Regions from separate parts of the uncultured Exiguobacterium sp. genome, predicted to be linked through region 1. Evidence: a T-box and tRNA genes for the amino acid it is inferred to sense, from the RefSeq annotation. Region 1 holds a T-box; the other regions hold tRNA genes.
What was found. The T-box of region 1 lies ahead of ACHWTJ_RS05025 (valine--tRNA ligase). A T-box ahead of a tRNA ligase gene usually reads a tRNA of that ligase, here a tRNA-Val.

Region 1 (4,676 bases):
ACGCGAAGTCAGTTCGATGCCTGGCGTCTTCAACTTATCACTTGATCATCTGACGGCTGAGATTGAAGAAGTCGTCGCACTCGGAATCGAATCTGTCATCTTATTCGGTGTTCCACACGACCACTTGAAAGACGAGCAAGGATCAGGTGCGTTTCACGATCACGGGATCGTTCAAGAAGCGACACGTCTCGTCAAGAAGGTTGCCCCGCAGCTAACGGTCATCGCCGACACATGCTTATGTGAATATACATCGACAGGTCACTGTGGGATTGTCGCCGATGGTACGGTCGATAATGATGCGTCATTACCGCTTCACGTCAAAACAGCGATATCACAAGCCCGGGCGGGTGCCGACGTCATCGCTCCATCATCGATGATGGACGGATTCGTTGCAGCGATTCGTCAAGGATTAGACGAGAACGGCTTCAGTCATATTCCGATCATGAGCTATGGTGTTAAATATGCGTCTGCTTATTACGGTCCATTCCGTGATGCAGCGAACTCGGCACCGGGAGAAGGCGACCGAAAAGGTTATCAAATGGATCCAGCAAACCGTCGCGAAGCGTTCCGCGAAGCAACAGCGGACGTCGATCAAGGAGCTGACTTCATGATCGTTAAACCAGCTCTCGCTTTCATGGATATCATTCGTGATGTGCGCGAACGAATTGACCTGCCGATCGTCGCCTATAACGTATCGGGTGAGTATGCGATGGTCAAAGCCGCTGCCTTGAACGGCTGGATCGACGAAGAACGAATCGTCCTTGAGACGATGCTTGGCTTTAAACGAGCAGGCGCTGATTTAATCATCACCTATTTCGCAAAAGACATTTGTCGTTACCTGGAGGGGTCGAAATGAGCTTAATTAACCAAAACTCAAAATCAAAAGAAGCATTCGAGCGGGCACTCCCGCTCATGCCGGGTGGTGTCAACAGCCCGGTCCGTGCCTATAAATCGGTCGGGATGACACCGATTTTCGCAGATCACGCAAAAGGTTCAAAGCTCTATGATATCGATGGCAAAGAGTATATCGATTACGTCTTGTCATGGGGACCAATGATTCTCGGACATGCTGATCCAATCGTCACGTCAGCGATCCAAGAACAAGCGACACGTGGCTGGAGCTACGGAACACCAACGGAAATCGAATCAGCGATGGCGGAAGTCGTCATCAGTCGGGTGCCGTCGGTCGAAGTCGTCCGGATGGTCAACTCAGGAACAGAAGCAACGATGGCAGCGCTTCGTCTCGCACGTGGCTATACAGGTCGGACAAAAATTCTCAAGTTCGAAGGCTGTTACCACGGTCATGGCGACTCGCTCTTGATCAAAGCAGGTTCAGGTGTCGCGACACTCGGACTACCAGATTCACCAGGCGTTCCAGCGCAAATCGCAAGCATGACACTGACAGTTCCGTACAATGATTTGGACGCTGTTCGAATCGCGTTCGAAAAACACGGCGACGATATCGCCGGTGTCATCGTCGAACCGGCTGCTGGGAACATGGGCTTCGTGCCACCAGAACCGGGATTCCTCGAAGGCTTACGGGACATCACGTCAGAAAACGGCGCTTTACTGATCTTTGACGAAGTTATGACCGGTTTCCGTGTCGGATTCCACTGTGCCCAAGGACATTTCGGTGTCACACCGGATATCACGTGTCTCGGTAAAGTCATCGGCGGCGGAATGCCAGTCGGTGCTTACGGTGGACGTCGTGACATCATGGAACAGATCGCACCACAAGGTCCAATCTATCAAGCAGGTACGTTATCCGGGAACCCACTCGCGATGGCAGCGGGTTTAGCGACATTGACACAATTGAAACCGGAACACTATGAAGAGTTCGACCGGAAAGCGAGCTGTCTGTCGGAAGGCTACCTGAACGCTGCGGCGAAGTACAACATTCCGTTGACGACGAACCGTGCAGGCGCGATGTTCGGTGTCTTCTTCACGGATGAACGTGTCACGAACTTCGAAAAAGCGAAAACATCGAACCTTGAGATGTTCCGTTCGTATTATCAAAAGATGGCGGCGCGTGGTGTCTTCTTACCACCGTCACAATTCGAAGGTCTCTTCTTGTCGATTGCCCATACGGACGAAGACATCGAGCGGACGATCGAAGCCGTTGAATTGACATTCAAGGAACTCCAAGTTGAATTTGGTCGTTAAGCAGTTCTTGACGATTACTTGAACTCTCGGCTAAAATGAATAAAGAAGAAAATGGCAACAGCGATGACGGGAAGAGTAGTCCTGTATTCGTACCGGTGTAGAGAACACATCCTTGGCTGAAAGATGTGACGGGCGAACAGGAGGAAGGTCACCCCACGAGCTGGTATCGTGAGTCTTACGAGCGATATCCGTCCTCCACACGTTACGTGGCTCGAGGGCATCCGATTGTGGATGAACTAAGGTGGTACCGCGGAAAAAAGCAACGGCTTTCTTTCGTCCTTAGCATAGGACGAGAGAAGCCGTTTTTTATTATGGACAAAAAGGGAGCGATCAAGATGCAGGAATTATCAATGCCAACGAAGTATGATCCGCAGGCAACAGAAGAAAAATGGTACGACTTTTGGGTGAAAGGTGACTATTTCAAAGCCGATCAGGATCCAGAGAAAGAGCCGTACACGATCGTCATTCCACCACCGAACGTCACAGGTAAATTGCACCTTGGTCACGCGTGGGACACGACGTTACAAGACATGCTGACACGGATGAAACGGATGCAAGGGTTTGACGTTCTTTACCTACCAGGAATGGACCATGCCGGTATCGCGACGCAAGCAAAAGTCGAACAAAAACTGCGGGCAGAAGGACAATCACGTCTTGAAATGGGTCGCGAGAAATTCCTTGAACAATCTTGGGCATGGAAAGAAGAGTACGCGTCAACGATCCGTGCACAATGGGCAAAACTCGGACTCGGACTCGACTATTCACGGGAGCGTTTCACACTTGACGAAGGATTATCAGAAGCGGTTCAAGAAGTCTTCGTGAAACTTTACGAAAAAGGCTTGATCTATCGCGGCGAATATATCGTTAACTGGGACCCAGCGACAAAAACAGCGATCTCAGATATCGAAGTCATCTATAAGGATATCGAAGGTGCGTTCTATCACTTCAGCTACCCACTGACGGACGGTTCAGGTCACGTGGAACTCGCGACGACACGTCCTGAGACGATGCTCGGTGATACAGCGATTGCCGTGAACCCGAAGGATGAGCGTTACGCTCACCTTGTCGGAAAAACGATCACGTTACCAATCGTTGGTCGCGAGATTCCGATCGTTGCTGATGACTACGTCGACATGGAGTTCGGTACAGGTGTCGTTAAGATCACACCAGCCCACGACCCGAACGACTTTGAAGTCGGTAACCGTCACGAGCTACCACGTGTCCTCGTCATGAATGAAGATGGAACGATGAACGAGAACGCAGGGAAATATGAAGGCATGGATCGTTTCGAATGCCGTAAACAAATCGTTGAAGATTTAAAAGCTGAAGGTGTTTTAATCAAAATCGAACCACACTTGCACTCTGTCGGTCACTCAGAACGTTCAGACGCGATTGTCGAGCCTTATCTCTCACTCCAATGGTTCGTCAAAATGGAGCCACTCGCGCAAAAAGCACTCGAGGAGCAACAAGGACCAGACAAGGTTAACTTTGTTCCACAACGCTTTGAAAACACGTACGTACGCTGGATGGAAAACATCCGTGACTGGTGTGTCAGCCGTCAACTCTGGTGGGGACATCGGATTCCGGCTTGGTACCATAAAGAAACAGGTGAAGTCTACGTTGGCAAGGAAGCACCAGCCGATATCGAGAACTGGGAGCAAGACAACGATGTCCTTGATACGTGGTTCTCTTCAGCGCTCTGGCCGTTCTCGACGATGGGATGGCCGAACACGGACGCTGCTGATTATCAAAAATACTTCCCGACATCGACACTCGTTACGGGTTATGACATCATCGCTTTCTGGGTATCACGGATGATCTTCCAATCGTACGAATTCACAGGACAACGTCCATTCCAAGACGTCTTGATCCACGGATTGATTCGTGATTCGGAAGGACGCAAGATGTCGAAATCTCTCGGGAACGGAATTGACCCGATGGATGTCATCGAGAAGTATGGTGCTGACTCGCTCCGTTGGTTCTTAACGACAGGTTCAACGCCAGGGAACGACCTCCGCTTCTACTGGGAAAAAATCGAAGCAACATGGAACTTCTCGAACAAACTGTGGAACGCAAGCCGTTTTGCCTTGATGAACATGGATGGTCTAACGTTTGATCAGATCGATTTGACAGGCGAGAAATCACTCGCAGATAAGTGGATCCTGACACGCTTACAGACGACAATTGACGACGTAACACGTCTATCGGATAAATACGAGTTTGGTGAAGCGGGACGTATTCTCTATCACTTCATCTGGGAAGACTTCTGTAACTGGTACATCGAGATGGCGAAGTTACCGCTCAACGGGGAAGATGAAGCAGCGAAACAGACGACGCGTTCAGTTCTTGCGTACACGCTCGACCGAATCATGCGTCTGATGCACCCGTTCATGCCGTTCATCACGGAAGAGATCTGGCAACACTTACCGCATGAAGGCGAGACGATCACACGTGCTGCATGGCCAACACGCGAAGCGTCACTCGACTTCCCGGAAGCTGTTCCAGCATTCGAA
Region 2 (4,676 bases), on a different contig from region 1:
AATAAACGTAAAGCCAAGACGCGGTACGATCGCTAGGGAACCACCGAGAAGGACGAACGATACGACCAAGATGATCGCCTTATGCGAAAGTGATTTTTCAATCAGCTTGCCGTACCAGCGTTGGAGAGCGCCTTCTTTTTCTTCCGCTGGTACCTTCTTGAATGCAAATTTCGCAAGAATCGGTACGATCGTGATCGCCACAAGTAGTGAAGCGAGTAATGAGAAAATAATCGTCAAAGCGAACGGTAAGAAGAACTTACCAGTAATCCCACCGACAAATCCGATCGGCAGGAAGACAACGACGGTCGTCAGCGTTGATGATGTGATTGCTTTTAGAATTTCTTTTGTCGATTGTTCGATGATCTCATCCGTCATGCCGGATTCTGATTTTCGGACGCGCCGGAAGATGTTCTCGATGACGACGATACTATCATCAACGACACGACCGACTGCGACAGCCATCCCACCTAGTGTCATGATGTTTAGTGAAATGTCCTGCCAGTTCAAGAAGATAGCGGCGATGAGTAATGACAATGGAATCGACACGATGGCAATAATCGTCGCGCGGATGTTCCGTAAGAATAATAGAACAGCGAGCGATGCGAAGAGCGCACCGAGTAATCCTTCTTTGACAAGTGTCGCGACGGACTCCTCAATATCCTTCGCTGAATCGATCCCGATCGTGTAGTCGACTTGATCATCATATTTATTGAGGACCTTTGTGACTTCATCTGCGATTTCGACCGTGTTGGCATCTTGTTTCTTCGTGATTGCCATCGATAAGGAGTCTTTTAAATCGTAACGTGTTTTTTCACTTTGTTGCGAGACCGCTTCGATTTTCGCGATATCTGCTAGGCGAATCGGTTCTGCAGGTTGCGATGTTTGATTCGTAGCCGTTCCACCTGTTGTGCTTGGTGCTCCTTGTGTTGCCCCTTGTGGTGGACCGCCAGCGGACGAACCGCCTGTTTGACCACTACTAGCTGAACCTGTCGCACCAGCAGCAGGTGTTAATTGAAGATTTTTTAATTTATCTAGATTTTCTAATTTTTCCTCGACACGAATCGGAATCTTCGAATCGTTTTCCGATAATTGACCGGACGGGAAGGAAACATACTTTCCATTGATCTGTTCCTTGATACTCGAGAGTGAGAGTCCTGCTTCTGTCGCTTTCTTTTTATCGACGGTGATTTGAACGAGATCATCCTTGTAGCCGCCAACCGAAACGCTGTTGATACCTGGAATCTTATTTAATTCAGGCTCGATATCCTCTTTGAGGATTTTCTCGATGTCTTTACCGTCCTTACTGAAGAAGGAGATGTTATAGATCGGGAATGAACCGAACGATAGACGATTCAATTTCGTCGTTGCTTCCTCAGGGAGATTCGCATCCTGAATAGCAGCATCAATTTGTTGTTCAACCTTATCCATATCGGTATCGAATGGGAATTCGATGTTTAAGATACCAATACTTTCGTAAGAAGAGCTTGTCAGCTTGGTAGCACCTTCGATTCCTTTCAAGGCAGTTTCAAGCTTTGAGACGACTTGTTTGTCAACGTCGTCAGGCGAAGCACCAGGATAGACTGCTTCAATAGAGATTTGAGGAAATTCGATTTCAGGAAATTGATCGACTTTTAATTTTGAGAAGGAATAGACGCCTCCTAAAACTAAAAGAATGGCAATGATGAAGACAGCAACCGAGTTCTTCAAACTAAATCGGGTTAAAAAGTTCATATGAACACTCCTTTCATTTTATATGTGCTTATTTACATAGTAGAGGACACTCATAGAACCCGCAACTTTAAAACTGTTTTTAATAAAAATGATCTTTTTGAAAAAAGATAAATTTTTTTGTTAAAAAGGCTTTACACTTTTCGATATGCTGCTATAATAAAAACATGCCCAGTAACAATACAGCATGATTCTGTAGCTCAGCTGGGAGAGCGCTACCTTGACAGGGTAGAGGTCGCTGGTTCGAGCCCAGTCAGAATCATACCGAAATCGTTCCTTTTAGAAGGAGCGATTTTTTTTTGCGTTAAAAAAACTATTCCCGAAATCAATCAGGAATAGTTGGAAGGGAGGTAAATTGTTTTATTGAATTTCGAGATGAAGATCACCGCGCTTCGTCCACCCTGCGACAGTCGTCAAACGATAGAAGACGAGTGTCAAGACGCCAGGTAGAACGACACCAGTCAAGAAGAAGACGAGGAACGCCTGAGGACCTTGGTTGACGAAGATATTAAGTGGCGCGATCATCGAATTTAGTCCGAGTCCTGCAAGTTCATACGGTACTTTCAACGATAGAAGTAGCGTCGCAATAGGTGCCGAAATCATGGCTGCAAGGAAAGGTGCAACGACAAGACGCGGATTTTTAACGATATTCGGAAATTGTACTTTAGGTGTTACAAAGAATGAAGCAATCAAACCACCTGGATCCGTCTGACGATATGCCATCAATGTGAAGCCGACGAATTGAGCGGAACAGCCAATCAGTGCGGCGGCACTTGCGACGGGATCGAGTTGTAAAGCGATAGCGAGTGCAGCGGACGAGGCAGGAGACATTAATAAGACGCTAAAAATAAGTGCGATGACAAGAGAAGTTGCGATAGGAGAAGACTCGACTGAAGCTGTGATCATGGCACTGAATTTTGTAAGGAGTGGTGTCGTGACGGCAGCAGCACCGATTCCGGTCACACCGCCAGCAAGGACAGCACTCATCGGGATAACCATCATGTCGAATTTCGTTTTTCCAGTCATGCGTTTTCCGACGTATACGGCGACAGCAGCTGCGAGTAACGCACTGATCGGCTGACCGGGTACAAGAACGAGTCCAGAAGCGGTTGATTGAAGCGCAGCACCGCCGATCGTCGCTGCGATCATCGCACTGAATAGGACAAGTGTGTTTCCTCCGAGCTGAAAAGCAATACCGGCACCAAGTGCTGGAGCAAGTAATACTTTTGCGACGCCGCCAATCGTCAGTAGCATTTGGATATGTAGAAGATTTCCGAGTGTCTCAATCAGGAGTCCGACACCGAGTGTTACAAGAACGGCATTTGCCATTCCAGCTGATACTTTTACCATTCGATCCATCGCATATTCTTTCAACGTTGTCATCCTCTCTCTATCTATCTCTATTTTTTTGCCATGAAAAAAGCCTATCCGTTTTTGGGATAGGCGCCACTCATTCTGTGCGGGCGCCTCATTCGATGCATCGAAAGAAGGGCCCAAAAATCATTTCCGTTTCATCATCGGAAAAATTTTCAGTCCCTCATGCATAGAATAATCAGTCGTCCGGCTTGGTTAAATGGCTGTTGCGTCGGAATCATTCGATCGTGCCCCTCTCTGTGAATTTTTCTAAGACTAACATGCTCTTGATTAATAATCAATATTTTCTGACAATTTATTTTTTCCTGAAATCTGAAAGGAATTCACGGTATCATCGGGAAATCCTAACGTATCAACAATGGAGGCGTTTACATGAAAGTCATACTTTTTACAGATATTCACGGCAATGCATCCGCTTTGCGTGCGGTTTTGTCCTATCTTGATCAACAATCAGATATCGATGCCATCTATTGTCTAGGTGATCTTGTCGGTATTGGACCAGAGCATAATGAGGTCATCGATTTATTAAGACAACGGTCTGATATCCAGACGATTTCTGGGAATCATGATGAGTGTGTCCTTGCTTTAATCCGTGGGGATAACTATCCAGCTAGTTATCGCCATGCGAAAGAACACCACCAATGGATTGCGGATACATTGACACAAGAGAATCAAAAGTATTTGGAGCATTTACCGCGTATCTTAAATGTCACGCATCAGAAACAAACGATGTACTTGACACATTATGCTTATGCCGACCAGACGAAGAAGATTGGTGAAGAACCCTTAAAGCAAGCAGTGAATGGAACGAAAAAAAACTTATCCGTCTTGTTTGCTGGAAATGAGGCGCGAATCATTGGTTTTGGTCACCATCATCCAGCGCAACAAGTTGAGACAGAGCAAACACTCTTTATTAATCCAGGTGCACTTGGATGTCAAGAAACAGCCATCGCCCCAGTAGCAATCATCGATTGGGAGAAGGACCAAGTCCGTTCAGAAATCGTGAAACTTTCATATGATGATCGACCATTTTTAGACGTTCTCAATACGACGGAGATGCCGGAACGTGAGTTGATGCGCCGACTTTTCTTCGGTAGTAGGACATGAAAAAAACCTTCATGAGTATTTCATGAAGGAAGTCGTTCAAGTAGATAGTTTCGTCGTGATGGAGACGAGACAGACGATGATCAGTAACAGGATGCCGATATTTCGTTTCAATGAGTGACGTGACCAGTAGAAGAATAGCGCAAGGATAGGGGCCACGAAAAAGGCAAGGACAAGACTGATCAGTGTTGCAAGAAATAAAATAAATATCCAGAGCTTGCTCGTTTTCCGGTAAACCTGCCACATGTCGTAAAGCGACATAAGTGTATAAGCGAGTAACACAAAGATGATTCCGGTCGATAAATTCAAAACGATCATCACTCCATTCCTTTTTCAGTATAAGGGAAAGAACACGGTTGACTATATGTCTTGCAATAAAAAAACGTGACGAATCGATGAACGTATGACTAAACGCTGAAATGAAGGAAAAGGAGAGGACATTCATGTCAGATATGTATCGCCGCTTTTTT
Region 3 (4,676 bases), on a different contig from region 1:
CATGTAAAAGAATGATTTCAAACGGACGCTCTGCTCGCCGAATGACCGTATTTGCGACTTCTTTTGCACTATCTTTGTAATACCAGTCCATTGAATCGATCGACCAGTCCCACACACGGAAGTCTGCTGAATGAATGGCAGATGCCATTTTTTTCGTGATGCCTGGATCAGAGCCATAAGGTGGTCGTGTCAAATGTGGTGTTAGCTTCGTCAACTCATGGATTTTCTTCTGAACACTTTGCATCTCTGAGACATACTTTCCTTTTTCGTACAATGTATCGTAATCGTGTGTTTCCCCGTGTAATCCGATATAATGACCAGCTTTTGCGGCAGCTTTAACTTCTTTCGGGAAAGCATCTATCTGTGGTCCGAGATAAAAGAAGGTAGCGCGTGTATGAAGTTGATCCAATGTCCGAAGTAAATCCGGTGTTAATGCGGATGGACCGTCCTCAAATGTTAAATAAGCGACTTTTTTCGTCACGCCATTCCATTTTTCGACACGTGCTTTCTCCATGTTGACGACAGGAACTTCGGTAATGGACTTACCGGCAGTAATTGCCTGTTGTTCAGGCGTGAAGACGTATCGATAAGCAACGTATCCTCCGACTCCGAGAAAAACGAGTGTAAGAAGTAAGAAGAGTCGAGGGAAAAACTTTCTTTTTTTTGTCCGCGGTCGTGGACCGAGTTCGCTAGCGTGGCTTGAGGTAAATGGATCCATCGTTGTCTGTCGCTCCTTTTGTCAAAAAATATCATATACAGATAATGTAACATTCTGACTGTTTCTTTTGTAACAAACAGATGACAAAAAGATGACGGAAAATCGATTTTTCTAAAAAATATTAGTTTAATTAGAAAAAGAATGTGCAAAATAAAAAAACAACCACTGATTAAGTGATTGTTTTTTGTGTTATTAGTGTTCCGTTACAGCACACTCATCGCATTCCGTTTGATAGGATTCACATTGTTCATCCATTTCTTTTCCACAATGGGCACACGTCTTAACGGGAAGTTCACGATAAAATTCAGCAGATGCTTCTTGATAAAGGGGTTGTTCCATATGTGTATTCCTCCTTCAAAATAAAATACAATGAGTTTTATTAGTTTTATTGTATTAGTACAGTTGTTTAATGTCAACTATTGTTTTATAACAGATTCTGAATATCGAGTATTGACAGAGGACAATAAAAAATGGACGTGCTACGATACCTAAGTAACCTGATAATGATAAGGGGGATTCATACATGACACAAGCAACACTGGATACGATGCGAGTTTTAACAGAAAGACGATCTGTTCGTCATTATGACGAAACGTTCAAACTTTCAAAACAGGAAGTGGAAGAACTGCTAGAATGGACAACAGCGGCACCAAGCGCTTGGAATTTACAACACTGGCATTTCACGGTCTTTCATTCGGAAGAAGCGAAGCAACAGCTTGCACCGATCGCATACAATCAGCCGGCTATCACTTCGGCTTCAGCAGTCATTGCGATCTTAGGTGATGTTCAAGCTAATCGAAACTACAATCCGGTATATGGTCCAGCAGTAGAAGCAGGTGGCATGACAGAGGATCTGTTTGATTCGATCAAGGCACAGGTAGAAGGCGCTTATCAAAGTGAGGCGTACGGTCGCGACGCAGCGATGTCGAATGCGAGCCTTGCTGCGATGCAATTAATGCTTGCGGCAGAAGCGCGTGGATTATCAACACTCGCAATGGGTGGATTCGATCATCAACGTTTTGCGGAAACGTTCATCACCGAGTCACGGTATGTACCAGTCATGTTGATTGCTGTCGGAAAAGCGGTTGAAGATGCAAAAAAACGTCCGGCACTACGTTTACCGATCAATCAAGTTTCGACATTCCTGTAAGTCATTCAAAATGGGGGAAGCGGGGTTTGATTCCTCCATTTTAAATTTTTTTATTTTTTTTTCGGAAAAAGACTTGTCAGCCTTTTAGTTTCTTGATATATTAATACATGTCCTAGCAAGTACATAACGTACTGCAAACATGATTCTGTAGCTCAGCTGGGAGAGCGCTACCTTGACAGGGTAGAGGTCGCTGGTTCGAGCCCAGTCAGAATCATACCGAAAGCCCGCTTCTCCTTTAGAGGAAAAGCGGGCTTTTTTATTATTTCTTTATCTCATCCTCTGTGACCCATTTATGATTTTTCACCATCTCTCCACCGTCTGTCGGTTTATAGTTCACCATATAGACAGTAGTTTCTTTTACTTCATCAATCGTCGCTTTAGCTCCATCCATACCTTTCATATGATCCGCTTTTACAGTTGTTTCATCACCAACTTGTAAAGGTTTAGTCGGCACTGGGTCGAGTTCTTCTTGGATGACCCATTTATGATTTTTCACCATCTTTCCACCATTGGTCGGTTTGTAACTAATCGCATAGACAACGGTATCATAAGCTCCAGCAATAGTGGCGTTTGCTCCATTCATTCCATCCATATGATTTGTCGTCAAGGTGACGTTACTTCCTTTTGGGTAAGTTGGATTACTGGCTTCCTTTAAACCGGATGGTAACTTTCCATCACTCGAATGCATCATGTCTCCATGGGACATGTCGTGTGAGTCACTATTACTTCCATCGTTATTTGAATCGGATCCACACGCACCGAGCCAAAGCGTAGAACTAAGAGCCAGAGCGGTTAACGTCAATGATTTTTTCATATTAAAACCCTCCTGAATTTACTAGTCTTTTTTACTATACCCAGCGTATGTGCAAATCGTGTGCAGATGAGGTGACAGTTTCGTTTGTCAGCGTCGATCGTGTTTTTTTTCGCTATACTAAAGTGAAGAGAAAGGGAGGAAATGTCATGCGTCGTATTTCATACTCGGTCGGAGGAATCGTGCTTGCGGCATTTTTAATTTGTGGCAGTGTGTTGTTTGGGACGTTGTATTATCAGTTGTCTCAAACACGAACGCAGGAAGTAGTGGACGGTTTACTGAACCGAGGAAATACCCATCGTGATGTCCTTGTCGATTCCTATGACCAAACGACGATGCGCCATGTCAGCATGATGGAAGCAGATTCATCGTTTACTGTGGTGATTACTGATGCAGATGGAAAACAACTCGAAGCGTCGCGACCTTTGTCGAATGAGATGAAAAGTGTGCTAGAGCATACGGATTTCGATTACCGTCAACAAGGAAAAATCGTGACGATGCGTGACTTTTTAATGACGGACAGTCCCATCACCATCGACGGAGAACATCAGGGTCATGTCTTCATGTTCGCTTCTAAAGCAATCGTAGATCACGTACTTAATCCGTTGAAACAGCAGTTTTTCCAAGTGGGTCTGCTCGCACTATTATTAGCAGGTGCGGCAAGTATTTGGACGACCCGACTCATCTCTCGTCCGTTGATTCAGATGGAAAAAGCGACGGCACGCCTATTAGATGGAGAAGGTGGAGAGTTGCCGATTGATCGACAAGACGAACTGGGACAATTGGCACGTTCGATTCAGCAATTAAAACAGGATCTCGATTTTTTGAATCGGGAACGATCCGAATTTTTAGCAAGCGTATCTCATGAACTACGAACACCATTGACATATATAAAGGGATACGCGGACATTCTCGAACGTCAAACGTTGACGCCGGATGAGCAACAACGCTACATTACGATCATTCGAGAAGAAAGTCAGCAAATGAATGAATGGATTGAGCAATTATTTTGGCTAGCACGCATTGATGCGAATGCTTTTATGATGGAACGAAAACCTGTCGATGTCGAAGACTTGATTCATCAAGTGATACGATTGATGCGCCTGGACATCGAACAAGAAAATGTTTCGTTCGAGATAGAAGGTGAGCGATTAGAAGTGATGGGTGACGCTCAGCAGCTCCGTCAGATGATCGTGAATATCATTGAAAATGCACGACGACATACGACGTCGGGAAAAATTATCGTTCGTTATGGTGTCAACGCAGTAGGGGCTTTCATTCAAATCGAAGATACAGGAGAAGGGATCGCTGCAGAATCTTTACCTCATGTAACGAAACGGCTCTACCGAACGGAAGCATCTCGTTCTCGAAAACATGGAGGAACTGGAATCGGACTCTCCATCGTTGAAGCAATTGCTCAGACACATGGAGCAGAATTGAACATCAAGAGTCAGCTTGGACATGGAACACAAGTGACACTGCAGTGGAAGGAGAAATAAAATGCCGCATGTATTGATCGTAGATGATGAACCAAGAATGCTTGAACTGCTCAAACTGTATATTCAGCCGTATGGGTACACGTGTCAGCTTGTGGATTCTGCGCAACAAGCTCTTGATCTCTGCCGTCAGCACGTATTCGACCTGATTTTACTAGATGTCATGATGCCGGATATGGATGGCTGGACATGTTGTCGTCTCATTCGAGAACACTCTAACATCCCAATCTTGATGGTTACGGCTCGGAATCAGCGGGAAGACATCATTCGGACACGAGAAGTAGGAGCGAATGATTACATATCAAAACCGATTCAAGAAGGGGAACTGATCGGGCGAATGGAAGTTTTATTACAGCAACAGTATGATGGTCTATCCTATGACCGGGAAAGCTATCGTTGTAGTTACCTCCAACAAAAGATTTCGTTAACGAAGACGGAGTTTGAGTTGTTAGGTGTATTTTTAGATTCTCCACGACGTGTTTGGACACGCGATCAACTAAC

Region 2: it encodes a tRNA-Val, which carries the amino acid that the T-box ahead of ACHWTJ_RS05025 (valine--tRNA ligase) is inferred to sense. The anticodon was not compared.
Region 3: it encodes a tRNA-Val, which carries the amino acid that the T-box ahead of ACHWTJ_RS05025 (valine--tRNA ligase) is inferred to sense. The anticodon was not compared.

The regions. Positions count from the first base shown of each region.
Region 1 is NZ_CAXYJR010000005.1:662,290-666,965, forward strand. Features, by position in the region: gene hemB (porphobilinogen synthase) at 1-856, shown strand, start outside; gene hemL (glutamate-1-semialdehyde 2,1-aminomutase) at 853-2,163, shown strand; T-box leader at 2,218-2,447, shown strand; gene ACHWTJ_RS05025 (valine--tRNA ligase) at 2,499-4,676, shown strand, end outside.
Region 2 is NZ_CAXYJR010000002.1:82,808-87,483, forward strand. Features, by position in the region: gene ACHWTJ_RS00620 (efflux RND transporter permease subunit) at 1-1,731, opposite strand, end outside; tRNA gene ACHWTJ_RS00625 (tRNA-Val) at 1,918-1,990, shown strand; gene ACHWTJ_RS00630 (PTS transporter subunit IIC) at 2,089-3,111, opposite strand; gene ACHWTJ_RS00635 (metallophosphoesterase family protein) at 3,475-4,209, shown strand; gene ACHWTJ_RS00640 (hypothetical protein) at 4,246-4,524, opposite strand; gene ACHWTJ_RS00645 (sterol desaturase family protein) at 4,650-4,676, shown strand, end outside.
Region 3 is NZ_CAXYJR010000002.1:72,227-76,902, forward strand. Features, by position in the region: gene ACHWTJ_RS00560 (polysaccharide deacetylase family protein) at 1-718, opposite strand, end outside; gene yhfH (protein YhfH) at 911-1,057, opposite strand; gene ACHWTJ_RS00570 (nitroreductase family protein) at 1,242-1,868, shown strand; tRNA gene ACHWTJ_RS00575 (tRNA-Val) at 2,010-2,082, shown strand; gene ACHWTJ_RS00580 (YdhK family protein) at 2,128-2,682, opposite strand; gene ACHWTJ_RS00585 (ATP-binding protein) at 2,829-4,178, shown strand; gene ACHWTJ_RS00590 (response regulator transcription factor) at 4,180-4,676, shown strand, end outside.